DNA from 2 places in the Acidovorax sp. 1608163 genome. Region 1 is predicted to be linked to the other one. Evidence: predicted binding sites of a transcription regulator. Region 1 holds the regulator's gene; the other holds the start of a gene.

Region 1 (6,660 bases):
GAAGCGGTCTGGCAAATGGGCATAAGCGTACAGAGCAATCCGATCCGGGCGGAGTTGAGCGATCTGGGAGAGCGTACGGTCAAATGACTCAGGGGTCTGGCGTGGCAAGCCGTAAATCAAATCCACATTGATGGAATCAAACCCAATGGACCGGGCGGACTCCACCAAAGCAAAGACCTGCTCGGCGGGCTGGACCCGGTGCACGGCTTTTTGTACCTCAGTGTCAAAGTCTTGCACACCAAAGCTCAGCCGGTTAAAGCCCAACTCGGCCAGCAAGGCCAAGCGCTCGGCATCCACGGTCCGCGGGTCCACCTCGATCGAATACTCCCCTCCAGGCGCCAGCGTGAAACTGCGCTTGAGCATAGACATGAGTTCGCGCAAGCCCTCATCCGAGAGAAACGTCGGCGTGCCCCCCCCAAATGCAGCTGACTGACCACCTGCCCTGCACCACACTGGGCCGTGTGCAGATCAATCTCACGGCTCAGATAGCGCAAATAGACATCGGCGCGGTCATGGTGTTTGGTGATGATCTTGTTGCAAGCGCAGTAGTAGCATAGCGACTCGCAAAATGGAATGTGCACGTACAGTGACAATGGCATTGCCTTGGCACCTGTCCCCAGATGCCTCTGCGCCAATGCCAAGGAATATTCCTCTTGGCCAAATGCCTCCACGAAACGGTCTGCCGTGGGGTAGGAGGTGTATCGAGGACCTGGCACGTCAAAGCGGGTCAGGAGTTCTGGGGTAACTGCGGTCATGGGGATATCCTTGCGTACTAGCTTACTGTGCCGCACCCCTCCTCTTGCGTCCTTGACCTGCATCAAGTGAAGTCATCTCCACAAGAGCGACAATTTGATGCATATCATCTGCCACTACTCGCAGACCGAGGCATACCGGCCTCCCTCGTCGTGCACGATATGCCCGAACATCAACCAGGTTTCTGTGCCATGAATCCGCTCACCATCAAAGTCGCTTGCTCCAACTGCAACCTCCGCGAGCTTTGCATGCCCGTTGGCCTCAATGACGAACAGCTGCAGCGCATCGACGAGGTGGTGGCCGTGCGCCGCAAAGTCAAGCGCGGTGGCACACTCTTTCGCAATGGCGAAGCCTTCACCTCGCTGTACGCCATTCGCACGGGTTTCTTCAAGACCTGCGTAGCCACTGAAGATGGTCGCGATCAAGTCACGGGCTTTCAAATGGCCGGGGAGATCATCGGCCTGGATGGCATTGTGAATGATCACCATACCTGCGACGCCGTGGCATTGGAAGATGCCGAAGTCTGTGTGATGCCGTTTGATCGCATTGAAGAACTATCACGCGAAGTGACTGCACTACAGCACCATGTGCACAAAATCATGAGCCGCGAAATCGTGCGCGAACACGGCGTGATGCTCCTTTTGGGCAGCATGCGGGCTGAAGAGCGTTTGGCAGCCTTCCTTCTCAACCTGGTACAGCGCCTGCATGCCCGCGGCTTCTCTCAATCAGAGTTGGTGCTGCGCATGACCCGGGAAGAAATTGGCAGCTACCTGGGCCTCAAATTGGAAACCGTGAGCCGCACCTTCTCCAAATTCGTAGAGGATGGAACTGTCGAAGTTCGCCAACGCCACGTGCGAATTTTGGACACCGACGCGCTACGCCGCATCGTGAACAACCAACAAGCCTGCCACTGATCGGTTGGGTCTTGAGGCATGCCGACTAACGGAGGCATGCCATCCGGCCTCATGGGCAAGACGGTGTCTTGCGGCAATCGTCAGGTCGATCTTGGTCAGGCACAGGACAGCGGTTGAGTTCAAACGGTGACATGGCCAGCAGCGTGGTCAAAGCGCCGGACGCCATGGTCAGCACCCAGAAGGCAAAGAAGGCCAGCGTGTACACCCCCAGCCGAGACAATGCCAGCGGCTGCCCAAACCAGTGCAGGTCTTGGGGGTCAACCATTGCAAACACCAACACCTCCAAAGCCCCGGCGACCAAAAAGGCCGGCCAAGCAATCCACATCAAACGCTGTGTCCACATCGTGGTGTCTCCGTATGGTTTTGAGAAGGCATCGATGCCTGGGCCTACCGCACCGCCATGAAGGCCCAGGCTCCGCAACTAGCGGGGCTGGTCTTTGAGCGGTGTCACGGCATGGTTGCGGCCCTTGAGCGCAGGCGCCATGCCAGGCTGCGGGTTCTCCAGCCTCTTGTTGATATCAATGCCTTGCTGGTAGTAGTCTTCAGCCACAACGGGGTCAGGGCTGGAGACGGCAATCCACAAGGTAACGAAGCCCGCTACCACGACGATAGCGGGGCCAGAGAGCACCAGCCAAACATGGCCAAACTTCCACCAAGGAGCCGCCTGAACGGGAGCGGGAGCTGAAGAGGAAATCGAAGACATAGCAAACTCCATCAAAACGGGTAAGACAGCGAGACCACAGGCTGCTTACCGAGGAACCAAAAAGACCGTTTTTTCCGATACATGGGCGCCACCACCTTCCGCCCCAATCTCAAACGTCACAGGGTGCGAACCCGGCGTTGCGGACCCATAGGGCACCTGCAAGCGCACCGCCACCCAACGTGACTGCGCAGGCTCAATGTCCACAGCAGACTCCGATACAACCTCCAAGCCTTCCAGCCCCTTGGCTGCTACGTGGTAGCGCTGAGGCGACTCCGTCGCATTCATGATCTGGATACGGTAGATGTTCTCCAGCTTACCGCCCGCAACGATGCGAGACAAGGCGGCGCGATCCCGCACAACGTCGACCTTCAAAGGCGTTCTGGTCATCAGGCTGGCAAGCATGGCCACACACAAGGCCACCAGCACGGCGCTGTAAATCAACACACGGGGCCGCAGCACGCGCCGCAGGATCTGAGACTGCGACCAGCGCTTCACGACGCCGTTCTGGGTAGTGAACCGAATCAAGCCACGGGGGTACTTCACCTTGTCCATGACGGTGTTGCACGCATCCACGCACAACCCGCACCCAATGCACTCGTACTGCAGCCCTTTGCGAATATCAATACCCACAGGGCACACCTGTACACACAGCGTGCAGTCGATGCAATCCCCAAGGCCCTTGGCCTTGTGATCCACGGTCTTGCTGCGGGGCCCACGCGGCTCACCACGCGCCACGTCGTAGCTGACGATGAGCGTGTCCTTGTCAAACATGGCGCTCTGAAAGCGTGCATAAGGACACATGTACTTGCACACTTGTTCACGCATGAAGCCCGCATTGCCATAGGTGGCAAAACCGTAAAACAGCACCCAGAAAATCTGCCAGCCGCCCTGCAACGCGATCAGCTCAGCACCCAGCTCGCGGATCGGCACAAAGTAGCCAACGAAAGTGAACCCTGTCCACAGGGCTACTGCAATCCAAATGGCTTGCTTCAAAAACTTTTTGCGAACCTTCTCAAAGGTCCATGGACCGCCATCCAGGCGCAAGCGGGCACTGCGATCACCTTCGATCTTGTGCTCAATCCACATAAAGATTTCGGTGTACACCGTTTGCGGACACGCAAACCCACACCACAAGCGCCCTGCCACGGCAGTGAACAAGAACAGAGACAGTGCCGAAATGATCAGCAGCCCCGTGAGGTAGATGAAATCCTGCGGATACAGGACCAGACCAAAAATGTAAAAGCGGCGCGCGCCCAGATCGAACAGCACCATTTGGCGCTGCCCCCACTCCAGCCAGGGCAGGCCATAGAACACCAACTGGGTCAGGAACACCATGGCCCAGCGCCACCGGGCAAACAAGCCGCTGATCGATCGCGGGTAAATCTTCTTCTGCGCCTCATACAGGGAGACGATCTCAACCTGGCTGCTGGAGGCATCGGAAGCATCAGCCGCAACGGGAGCGATGGGAATGACCTTGCGAGGAGACTCGCTGGGTTGCTTCATGGTGGCGCTCTTTAATTCTTCAAAACTTCTCAACCCAAACAACAAAGGGCGGCATCACCCGATACCGCCCCTACCCAGCTTACTGAGCCTTGTTGTTTGACAAACCCCAAACATACGAGGCCAGCACCTTGATCTGGGCTTCCGTCAACTTTTCTGCCTGTGCAGGCATTTGGTTGACCTTGCCGTTGTTGATCATGGCAGTGATGGCCGCCTCACCCCAGCCATGCAGCCAGATGTCATCGGTCAGGTTGGGGGCACCCAGGGCCTGGTTGCCTTTGCCGTCCATGCCGTGGCAGGCGGCACATGCCGTGAACTTGGACTTACCCAAAGAGGCGCGCAAGGAATCATGGGGGCTGCCCGACAGGCTCAACACGTAGTGCGACAGGTTGCGCACATCTTCAGGCGTGCCCACTGCTGCAGCCATGGGAGGCATGTTGCCAATACGGCCCTTTTGCAAGGTTTCCAGAATCTTGTCTGGGGTGCCGCCGTGCAGCCAGTCGCCATCCGCCAGATTCGGGAAACCCTTGCTGCCGCGGGCATCCGAGCCGTGGCATTGCGCGCAGTTGTTCATGAACAAGCGCTCACCAATTGCCTTGGCTTGCGGGTCAACCGCAATGCTTTCAGGTGTCATGGCGGCAAAGCGTGCATACAGAGGCTCCAGCTCCTTGTTGGCCTTTGCCACTTCAGCCTCGTACTCGCCCTTCTGGGTCCAGCCCAGCTTGCCAGCCGAGGTGCCCAGGCCTGGGTAAGCCGCCAGGTAGCCCAAGCCAAAGATGATGGTGATAACGAACATCCACACCCACCAGCGTGGCAGGGGGTTGTTCATTTCAACCAGGTCTTCGTCCCAGACATGGCCTGTGGTGTTGTCGGCCGTTGCCACGACCTTTTTGCGGCCGGCCATCCAAAGCAGCAAGGCGCAGCCAAAGATGCCGATCAAAGTCAGCGCGGTCACAAAGACCGACCAGAAATTGCTGGTGAAGTCACTCATGGGTTTTTCTCATTCTGGTGGAGTTCATTCTTGCTCAAACGGCAAGCGAGCGGCCTCGTCGAACTGGGCGCGATTGCGGCCCATGTAGGCCCACACCCAGATGCCGATGAAGCAGACCATCGAAGCCAGCGTGGCCACGATGCGCATGGTGGTGATGTCCATTGCTGCTCTCCTTTACTTGAGCGCGCGGCCCATGACTTGCAGGTAGGCAATCAGCGCATCCAGCTCGGTCTTGCCCTTGACCTCATCCGCAGCGGCAGTGATCTGCGCGTCGGTGTAAGGCACACCCACCGTGCGCAAGGCCTTCATGCGGGGCGCGACATCCGTGGGATCAATGGTGGTCTTCTCCAGCCATGGGTAGGCAGGCATGTTCGACTCGGGCACCACATCACGCGGGTTGTTCAAGTGGATGCGATGCCATTCATCGCTGTACTTGCCGCCCACGCGGTGCAGATCAGGGCCTGTGCGCTTGCTACCCCACTGGAAGGGGTGGTCGTACACAAACTCGCCAGCTACCGAGTAGTGGCCATAGCGCAGAGTTTCTGCACGGAAGGGGCGGATCATCTGCGAGTGGCAGTTGTAGCAACCTTCGCGGATGTACACATCGCGGCCCATGAGCTGCACAGCGGTGTAGGGCTCTACACCCTTGACAGCCTCAGTGGTGGACTTCTGGAAGAACAGGGGCACGATTTCCACCAGACCGCCAATGGCGATCACCAGCAGAATCAGCACGATCATCAGGAAGTTGTTGGTTTCAATCTTCTCGTGGCTGAAACCGGCAGAAGCTTGCTTATTGTTTTGAGACATATTGGCTCCTTAAGGCTCAAGCGTGGGCTGCGTTCACGGCGGGAATCGCCACCTTGACCGAACGGCCAGAGATTGCAGTGGCCCACACGTTCCAGGCCATCACCAGCATGCCGCCCAGGTACAGCAGACCACCGGCTACACGGATCACATAGAAGGGGTAAGTGGCCTTCACGCTTTCAACGAAGGTATAGGTCAGCGTGCCATCAGGATTCACGGCGCGCCACATCAGGCCCTGCATCACACCGGCAATCCACATCGCAGCGATGTACAGCACGATGCCAATGGTGGCCATCCAGAAGTGCAGTTCAATGGCCTTGATGGAGTGCATCTTTTCACGGCCAAACAGACGGGGCACCAGGTAGTACAGCGAGCCCATGGAGATCAAACCCACCCAGCCCAAGGCACCCGAGTGCACGTGGCCCACTGTCCAGTCGGTGTAGTGGCTCAGGGCGTTGACGGTCTTGATGGACATCATCGGGCCTTCGAATGTGGACATGCCGTAGAACGACAAGGACACGATCAGGAAGCGCAAGATAGGATCGTCGCGCAGCTTGTGCCATGCGCCAGACAGCGTCATCACGCCGTTGATCATGCCGCCCCAGCTGGGGGCCAACAGGATCAGGGAGAACACCATTCCGACGGATTGCGTCCAGTCAGGCAGCGCGGTGTAGTGCAGATGGTGAGGGCCCGCCCACATGTAAGTGAAGATCAGAGCCCAGAAGTGCACGATCGACAGGCGATACGAGTACACAGGGCGACCTGCTTGCTTGGGGATGAAGTAGTACATCATGCCCAGGAAGCCTGCCGTCAGGAAGAAGCCCACCGCATTGTGGCCGTACCACCATTGCACCATGGCATCTTGCACACCAGCGTAGGCCGAGTAGCTCTTCATGAAGCCCGCAGGCACCGCAGCACTGTTCACCAGGTGCAGCAAGGCCACAGCCAGAATGAAAGCACCAAAGAACCAGTTGGCCACATAGATGTGCTTGACC
Region 2 (6,660 bases), 2.4 Mb from region 1:
AGCGAACTATCTTGACAACATCAAGACACTGCAAATTCAGGAGCACCTCACGCCTATGAGGCGCCACTCTTCAATAAGAAGTAGCTTCCATCGCCCGTAAAACAAGCGCAAACAGCTCTCATTTTGAGAGCATTCAAATCTTGGAGGGAGAGGTCCAGCAGATCGGCCCGCACTGAGCGGCACACCCGCTGCGAGCTGCGTGGCGGCATGGGGCCGATGGCCCCAGAGCTATTCGATGCGCTGACGGTCTGACGCGTAGACCGCGGCCTGCACGCGCGAGGTGAGCCCCAGTTTGCGCAGGATGTGTTGCACATGGATCTTGACGGTGGTCTCGGCAATATCGAGTGTGCGGGCGATCTCTTTGTTGCTCAGGCCGCGAGCAATTTCACGCAGCACGTCTTCTTCGCGCGGTGACAGCGGAGACACCTCGTCTTCAGGGGCTGGCGCGGCCACAACCCCCGCAGGCACGGGCTCGGGCGGGCCGCCCTGGGCCTGAAACGCAGCCACCAGCTTGCCCATGAGCTCAGGACTGACCACGGGCTCGCCGCGCGCCGCGCGGCGGATGGCCTGGGCCAGCAGGTCGCCATCGATGGTCTTGAGCAGATAGCCTTGCGCGCCGTTGCGCAGGGCGGCGGCGAGGTCCTGCGAATCCTCGCTGACGGTGAGCATGAGCACCCGCGAGTGTGGAGACACCTCGCGCAGGCCGCGAATGGCGTCCACGCCCATCACGCCAGGCAAGTGGTTGTCCAGCAGGATCACGTCGGGCTGCAGGCGTGGCACCAGGCGCAGGGCTTCGGCCGCATCGCCCGCTTCCCCCACCACCTCCAGCCCCGCATCCTGCCCCAACAAGGCGATCAGGCCCCGGCGAAACAGGGTGTGGTCGTCCACCACAAGCAGGGTCAAGGGGCGGACAGCAGCGGCAAGGGTCACGTCAAAAGTTCCTGGTGTACAGCGGGAGCAGCGGGCACCGGCGCCGGGGCAGGCGTCGCCGCTGGGGCCGGTGGGCGCGGGCTGCTGGGCAGCTCAATGCACACGCGCGTGCCCTGGCCTGCCTGTGAATGTACTTGCACCACGGCACCGATGCGCTGTGCGCGCTCGCGCATGATGCCAAGCCCCACATGCACCGAATCGGGCGGCACCTGCGCGGCTTCAAAGCCGATGCCGTCGTCCTGCACTTCAAAGCGCCAACGGGGGTGGCGCTCCACGCGCAACGCCACCCGGCTGGCGTTGGCATGCTTGCGCACGTTGGACAAGGCTTCCTGCACCATGTGCAGCACCTGGATCTGCACATCGGGCGGCAGCGGCAGGCCGTGGCCCGACATGGCGAGCGTGGCGGCCATGCCCGTCTGGTGCTCAAACTTGGACAGCGTGGCGCGCAGCGCGGTTTCGATGTCTTCCTCGCTGGTGCGGGTGCGAAAGTGCACCAGCAACTCGCGCACATCGCTGTAGCACTCGCGCACACCCACATCCAGCTCGTCAATGCTGCGGTCGCGCTTGGCGGTGTCACCCTTGGTCACCGCATCGCGCAGCAGCTGGGTCTGGATTTTCAGGAACGCCAGCGACTGGGCGATGGAGTCGTGCAGTTCGCGCGCAATCATGCTGCGCTCTTGCGCCACGGCGGCCTCGCGCTCCAGGGCCGTGGCACGCAGGCCTTCCATGGCGCTGGCCAGGTGGCGCGTCATGGCCTCCAGCAGTTCGCGCAGCTCGTCGTTCAGCACCACAGGGGAGCGAAAGAACAGGTCCACCTCGCCCAGGACACGCTGCTGCATTTGCACGGGGATGGTGACCATGGTCTCAAACCCGGCCTCGCGGCAGTGGGGCAAAGCGACGGCCGATGTGGGCGTGATGGGGATGACGCGGGTGCGCGCTTTTTCCTGCGGCTGGCCGCAGTGGCAAGCGCCAGTGTGCAGACAGTGCTCTTGCTCGGCCATGGCTTTGGGCAGCCCATCGTTGGCCAGCAGCACATAGCGCTCGTTGGCTTCGTCCGACCAGCGCACGGCCACCGCATCGGCCCCGGCCACGCGCCGGATCTGGCGCACAAAGCCGTTGGCCAACGCCTGCAGGCTGCCCGCATCCGAGGCCAGTCCGCTGACCTCGTAGAGCGCCGCCAGCCGCTGGTTTTGCACGGCAATGCTGGCGGTCTTCTCCTGCACTTTTTGCTCCAGCCCCTCATGCGAGGCCTGCAACGCGTGGGCCATGAGGTTGAACCCCGCAGACAGCTGGCCAAACTCGTCATCAGTCTCGATGGGCAGCCGGGTGCCCAAGTCGCCCTGGCGCAAGCGGGCTTGGGCATTTTGCAGCCGCGCTACCGGGTTGATCACCAGCAGGTAACTCACCGCCATGAAAGTCACGGCCGCCGCAATCGCCAGCGCCATCATGCACAGCTGAAACAGGTGCAGCGCGGCCGTCCACCCGGCAATCTGCACCTCGATGGTCTCCACAAACTGGTCCACCTGCTCCACAAAGTGGTCGGCCTGCGCCAGCGCCTGCACCCGGTCCGGGCGGGGCTCCTGCGTCCACTGGCGGTGCAGGGCGGTCCATTCCGCGCGGATGGCCTCAAACCGGGGGCGCGTCTCGTCGCCCCAGGGCACAAACAAAGGGCGGGCCGGGTCACCGGTGCGCAGCAGCTCCAGGCTGGCGTCAAACTCTTTGGCGCGCTGTTGCACGGCTTGCACGGGTTCCGTCTGCAGCACCAGCACCATGCGCAGCATGTTCATGCGCAGGCGCCCCGCCTCGTTCACCGCAGCGGCCCCGCCCTCCAGCTTCCAGGTCACCCACAGGGTCAGGCCTATGGAGCCCAGGGCCACCAGCAAGAAGCCGGCCCCCAGCGCCAGCAGCTTTGCGGTCAAGGATGGAGAGGTTCGCATCGCCGCAGTGTAAACATGCCCCCTTGGGGACTCTTGACCCAAGTCAAGAAACAACCGCGTAGCATTTGCGCATGCGTTCACTGTTTTCCCGCTCACGCCCCCATTCTTCGTCTGCCCGCCCTCTGCTGCGCCGCGCCCTGGGTGCCGTGGTGATAGGTGCCGCTTTGGCAGGCTGCGCCCACCGCCCCCCAGCGCCACCGGCACGCAATGGCCCCTGGTGCTGCGCACCGTGCTGCCTGCCGATGTGCTGCTCCTGGGCGAGCAGCATGACGACCCGGAGCACCAGCGCATGCAGCACGAAGCCGTGAAATGGCTGGCCATCCGCAACCAGCTGGGCGCGGTGGTGCTGGAAATGGCCGAACGCGGCACCAGCACAGCCGCACTGCCCACATCAGCCACACCAGCCCAGGTACAAAGCGCACTGCAGTGGCAAGAGGCGGCTTGGCCCTGGGCGCAGTACAGCCCCGCCATCATGGAAGCCGTGCGCGCAGGTGTGCCCGTGCTGGGGGGCAATCTGCCGCGCACCCAGGCCCGCAGCGCCATGCGCGACCAGGGCCTGGACCAGGCCTTGCGCCCCGAAGCCCTGGAGCGGCAGCGCGAAGCCATCCGCGAGGGGCATTGCCACCTGCTGGCACAAGCCCAGGTACCGGGCATGGCACGCATCCAGATCGCGCGCGACAAGGCCATGGCCCAGACCCTGGCAGAAGCCCACCGCAGCCCAGGTACCACCGCCTTGCTGATCACTGGAGCAGGCCATACCCTGCGCACCGCTGGGGTGCCCGTGCATTTGCCCAAAGACCTGACTGTTCGCATCGTGGTGGCGCTGCAGCAAAAAGCCCCCACGCCCGAAGGAGCGTCCAGCGAAACCCAGACCGCCCAGCCCTCCCACAGCCAACAAGCCACAGCCGACGCCGTGGGCCGCCTCGTTCCGGCCGACGCAGACCTGGTGTGGACATCGCCCTGGCGGGATGCGCCCGACCACTGCGAAGCATTGCGCAAGCAACTGGAATAAGCGCTCTGGGCCCCACGCCCAGGTCCAAGAACCCGCCACAAGTAGCCCCGCAGCGCCAAGCCACCGCCGGTGCTGCGACAATGTGGCGCCTATGACCCAAGCCTATATCCTCACCCTGTCTTGCCCCGACCGACTGGGGCTGGTGCACGCTGTCTCCGGTTTTCTGATGGAGCACGGCGGCAACATTGAAGAAGCTGCCCAGTACAACGACAACGCCACGGGCCTGTTTTTCATGCGCGTGCAGTTCGCCTGCGACCAGCATGACCACGCCACGCTGAAGGCGCGCCTGGCCACCTTTGCCGAGCCCTTCGAGATGCGCTGGAGCCTGCACACCACGGCCGAGCCCATGAAGACCGTGCTGCTGGTCAGCAAAGAAGGCCATTGCCTCAACGACCTGCTGTTCCGCTGGAAGTCCGGCCTGCTGCCGGTGGACATCCGCGCCATCATCAGCAACCACCGCGAGTTCTATCAATTGGCGGCCAGCTACAACGTGCCGTTCCACCACATTCCCGTCACAGCAGCCACCAAGGCCCAGGCCGAAGCCAAGCAATTCGAGATCATCGAAGCCGAAGGCGCTGAGCTGGTGGTGCTGGCGCGCTACATGCAGGTGCTCAGCGATGACCTGTGCCGCAAACTGGCAGGCCGCGCCATCAACATCCACCACAGCTTCCTGCCCAGCTTCAAGGGTGCCAAGCCTTACTACCAGGCCCATGACCGGGGTGTGAAGCTGATTGGCGCCACGGCCCACTATGTGACGGCCGACCTGGACGAAGGCCCCATCATCGAGCAGGACGTGGCCCGTGCCGACCACACCGACACCGTGGAAGACCTCACATCGCGTGGCCGCGACACCGAAAGCCAGGTGCTGGCACGCGCCGTGAAGTGGCACAGCGAGCACCGCGTGCTGCTCAACGGCCACAAGACGGTGGTGTTCCGATAAAGCCTTTGCGGGCTTGATGGGTGCATTGAAGTGGCTACCACCGCTGCGGTCTCCTTGCTCAACAGCGCCGCAAGGCGCATTCCACCCATCCAGTGCCTGCTGACGTTTGAGGCCCTGGCTCGGCTGCGCAGCGTGACGCAGACTGCCGATGAGCTGTGCGTCACGCCCAGCGCCGTGAGCCACCGCGTCAAGCAGCTGGAGCAGATGCTGGGCGTGTGCCTCTTTGGGCGAGCGGACTTTTCGCTCACCACCGAGGGCAGCGCCTACCTGGCCCATGTGCGCGAAGGGCTGGGGGCACTACAGCGTTTTCCAGGTGAAGCCACAGCCCCCGGGCGCAGGCGCCTGAAGCTGGCCGTCACGCCCACTTTTGCGCGCACCATTCTCATCCCACGCCTGCGACAGTTCACCGAGGCCTACCCGGAAATCGACCTGGCCCTGCAGGTGTCCATCCCGCTGCTGGATGTGGTGGCCGAGGATGCTGACCTGATGGTGCGCTTTGGCCCCGGCCACTACGCCGATGTGGAGCATGTCGAGCTGGCGCGGGATGTGGTGACGCCCTTGGCGTCCCCCACATTCGTGCGCGAACACGGCCCGTTTGAACGCCCAGAAGACCTGGAAGGTCTGCCCCTGCTGCGCAGCCCCCTGGAGCCCTGGCGTACCTGGTTTGCCGTGAGCCAGCTTGACTGGGCCGAGCCCAACGAGGGCTCGCAATTCAACGACATTGGCCTCATGTGCGATGCCGCCGCAGCCGGCATGGGCGTGGCCCTGGTGCGCCTGAAACTGGGCGCGCCTTGGCTGGAGCATGGCACGCTGGTGCGGCTGTTTCCCATCGAAGCCCACAGCCCCCACGCCCACTACCTGTGCTGGCGCGCCGGCGCCATGGAGCGCTGGGAATGCGCCGCCTTTGCGCAGTGGCTCAAGGGCACTCTCTGACCCTGCGGCACCCTGCGTCGCCTCGGATCAACCCGCTTCGCCGTGGGACATAGCTCTTTGTTCCAGCACAGAAAAAGGGCTTGTGTGCACCTGCGCACTTTTTTGTTGCCTTTGCTTTTCGCCTGCAGATACTCCGCGCTGGAGAGGGAAATCAAATTGCCAAAAGGCACAGCCGCAGACACCAGGCGTTGACACACACGCTGCTCTGCCGCGCCCTCCTTCCGTGTATTGACCGCAAGGAGTTCGAAGATGAAAAGCAAGACCCCGGGCCTGCCGCGCCCCACACTGAAGCGCGTCATGGCCGCAGCGCTGGCTGCCGCCCTGGCCATTCAGCCTCACATGGCCGCCCAGGCGGCCAACCACCCGCTCACCGCTGTGCGTGATGTGAACATCATCGATTACGTGGTGAACGTGGACTGGGACTACGACAACCCGCCCACACAGCAAGACAACCCAGGACAGTTGCTGGACCGTGCCTACATCACCCAGGTGATCCGTACCGTCGCCCGCAGCAAGTTCACGGCCACGGAAGGCCGACACCGCCTGGGCAACGTGTTCATCTACAAGAATGGACAGTTCGGCAACAACGTCGACATCCGGATGATCAACAAGTCCGACCGCTCTGCCGCCAACATCTCCGGCTGGGGCACTCGGGGCCAGACTTCCTATAACTACCTGGCCTACAGCGGCGCTTTTGAAAGCGTGGATGCCCTGGGCAAGGTGATCAACCACGAGCTGGGCCACTACACCTACGGCCTGTACGACGAGTATGTGGAGGCCGGTGCAGCCCTCAAACCCAGCGACCCGGGCAGCCCCTCTGGCGAAGACACGCCCAAGAACACGGCCATGAACAACCACCTGGAGTTCGTGTCGCTATCGACCCCCGCCGACTACACCAACCCAGCTGA

Evidence for each region. The regulator FNR, encoded in region 1, switches genes on or off when oxygen is low (the NO sensors DNR and NnrR bind a similar motif). The targets are predictions, from matches to a motif close to TTGATNNNNATCAA.
Region 2: EAG14_RS19685 (type IV pili methyl-accepting chemotaxis transducer N-terminal domain-containing protein) is a predicted target of FNR. The motif match lies at 2,901-2,914, and genes of this name have one in related genera.

Annotation. Positions count from the first base shown of each region.
Region 1 covers NZ_CP033069.1:1,766,622-1,773,281, reverse strand. Annotated here, with positions in the region: partial or broken gene hemN (oxygen-independent coproporphyrinogen III oxidase) at 1-755, opposite strand, end outside; gene fnr (fumarate/nitrate reduction transcriptional regulator Fnr) at 945-1,667, shown strand; gene EAG14_RS07985 (hypothetical protein) at 1,717-2,010, opposite strand; gene EAG14_RS07980 (FixH family protein) at 2,089-2,370, opposite strand; gene ccoG (cytochrome c oxidase accessory protein CcoG) at 2,416-3,873, opposite strand; gene ccoP (cytochrome-c oxidase, cbb3-type subunit III) at 3,953-4,861, opposite strand; gene EAG14_RS07965 (cbb3-type cytochrome c oxidase subunit 3) at 4,886-5,023, opposite strand; gene ccoO (cytochrome-c oxidase, cbb3-type subunit II) at 5,036-5,668, opposite strand; gene ccoN (cytochrome-c oxidase, cbb3-type subunit I) at 5,685-6,660, opposite strand, start outside.
Region 2 covers NZ_CP033069.1:4,431,430-4,438,089, forward strand. Annotated here, with positions in the region: gene EAG14_RS19680 (response regulator) at 229-930, opposite strand; gene EAG14_RS19685 (type IV pili methyl-accepting chemotaxis transducer N-terminal domain-containing protein) at 927-2,867, opposite strand; gene EAG14_RS19690 (ChaN family lipoprotein) at 3,085-3,879, shown strand; gene purU (formyltetrahydrofolate deformylase) at 3,971-4,819, shown strand; gene EAG14_RS19700 (LysR substrate-binding domain-containing protein) at 4,850-5,752, shown strand; gene EAG14_RS19705 (choice-of-anchor X domain-containing protein) at 6,002-6,660, shown strand, end outside.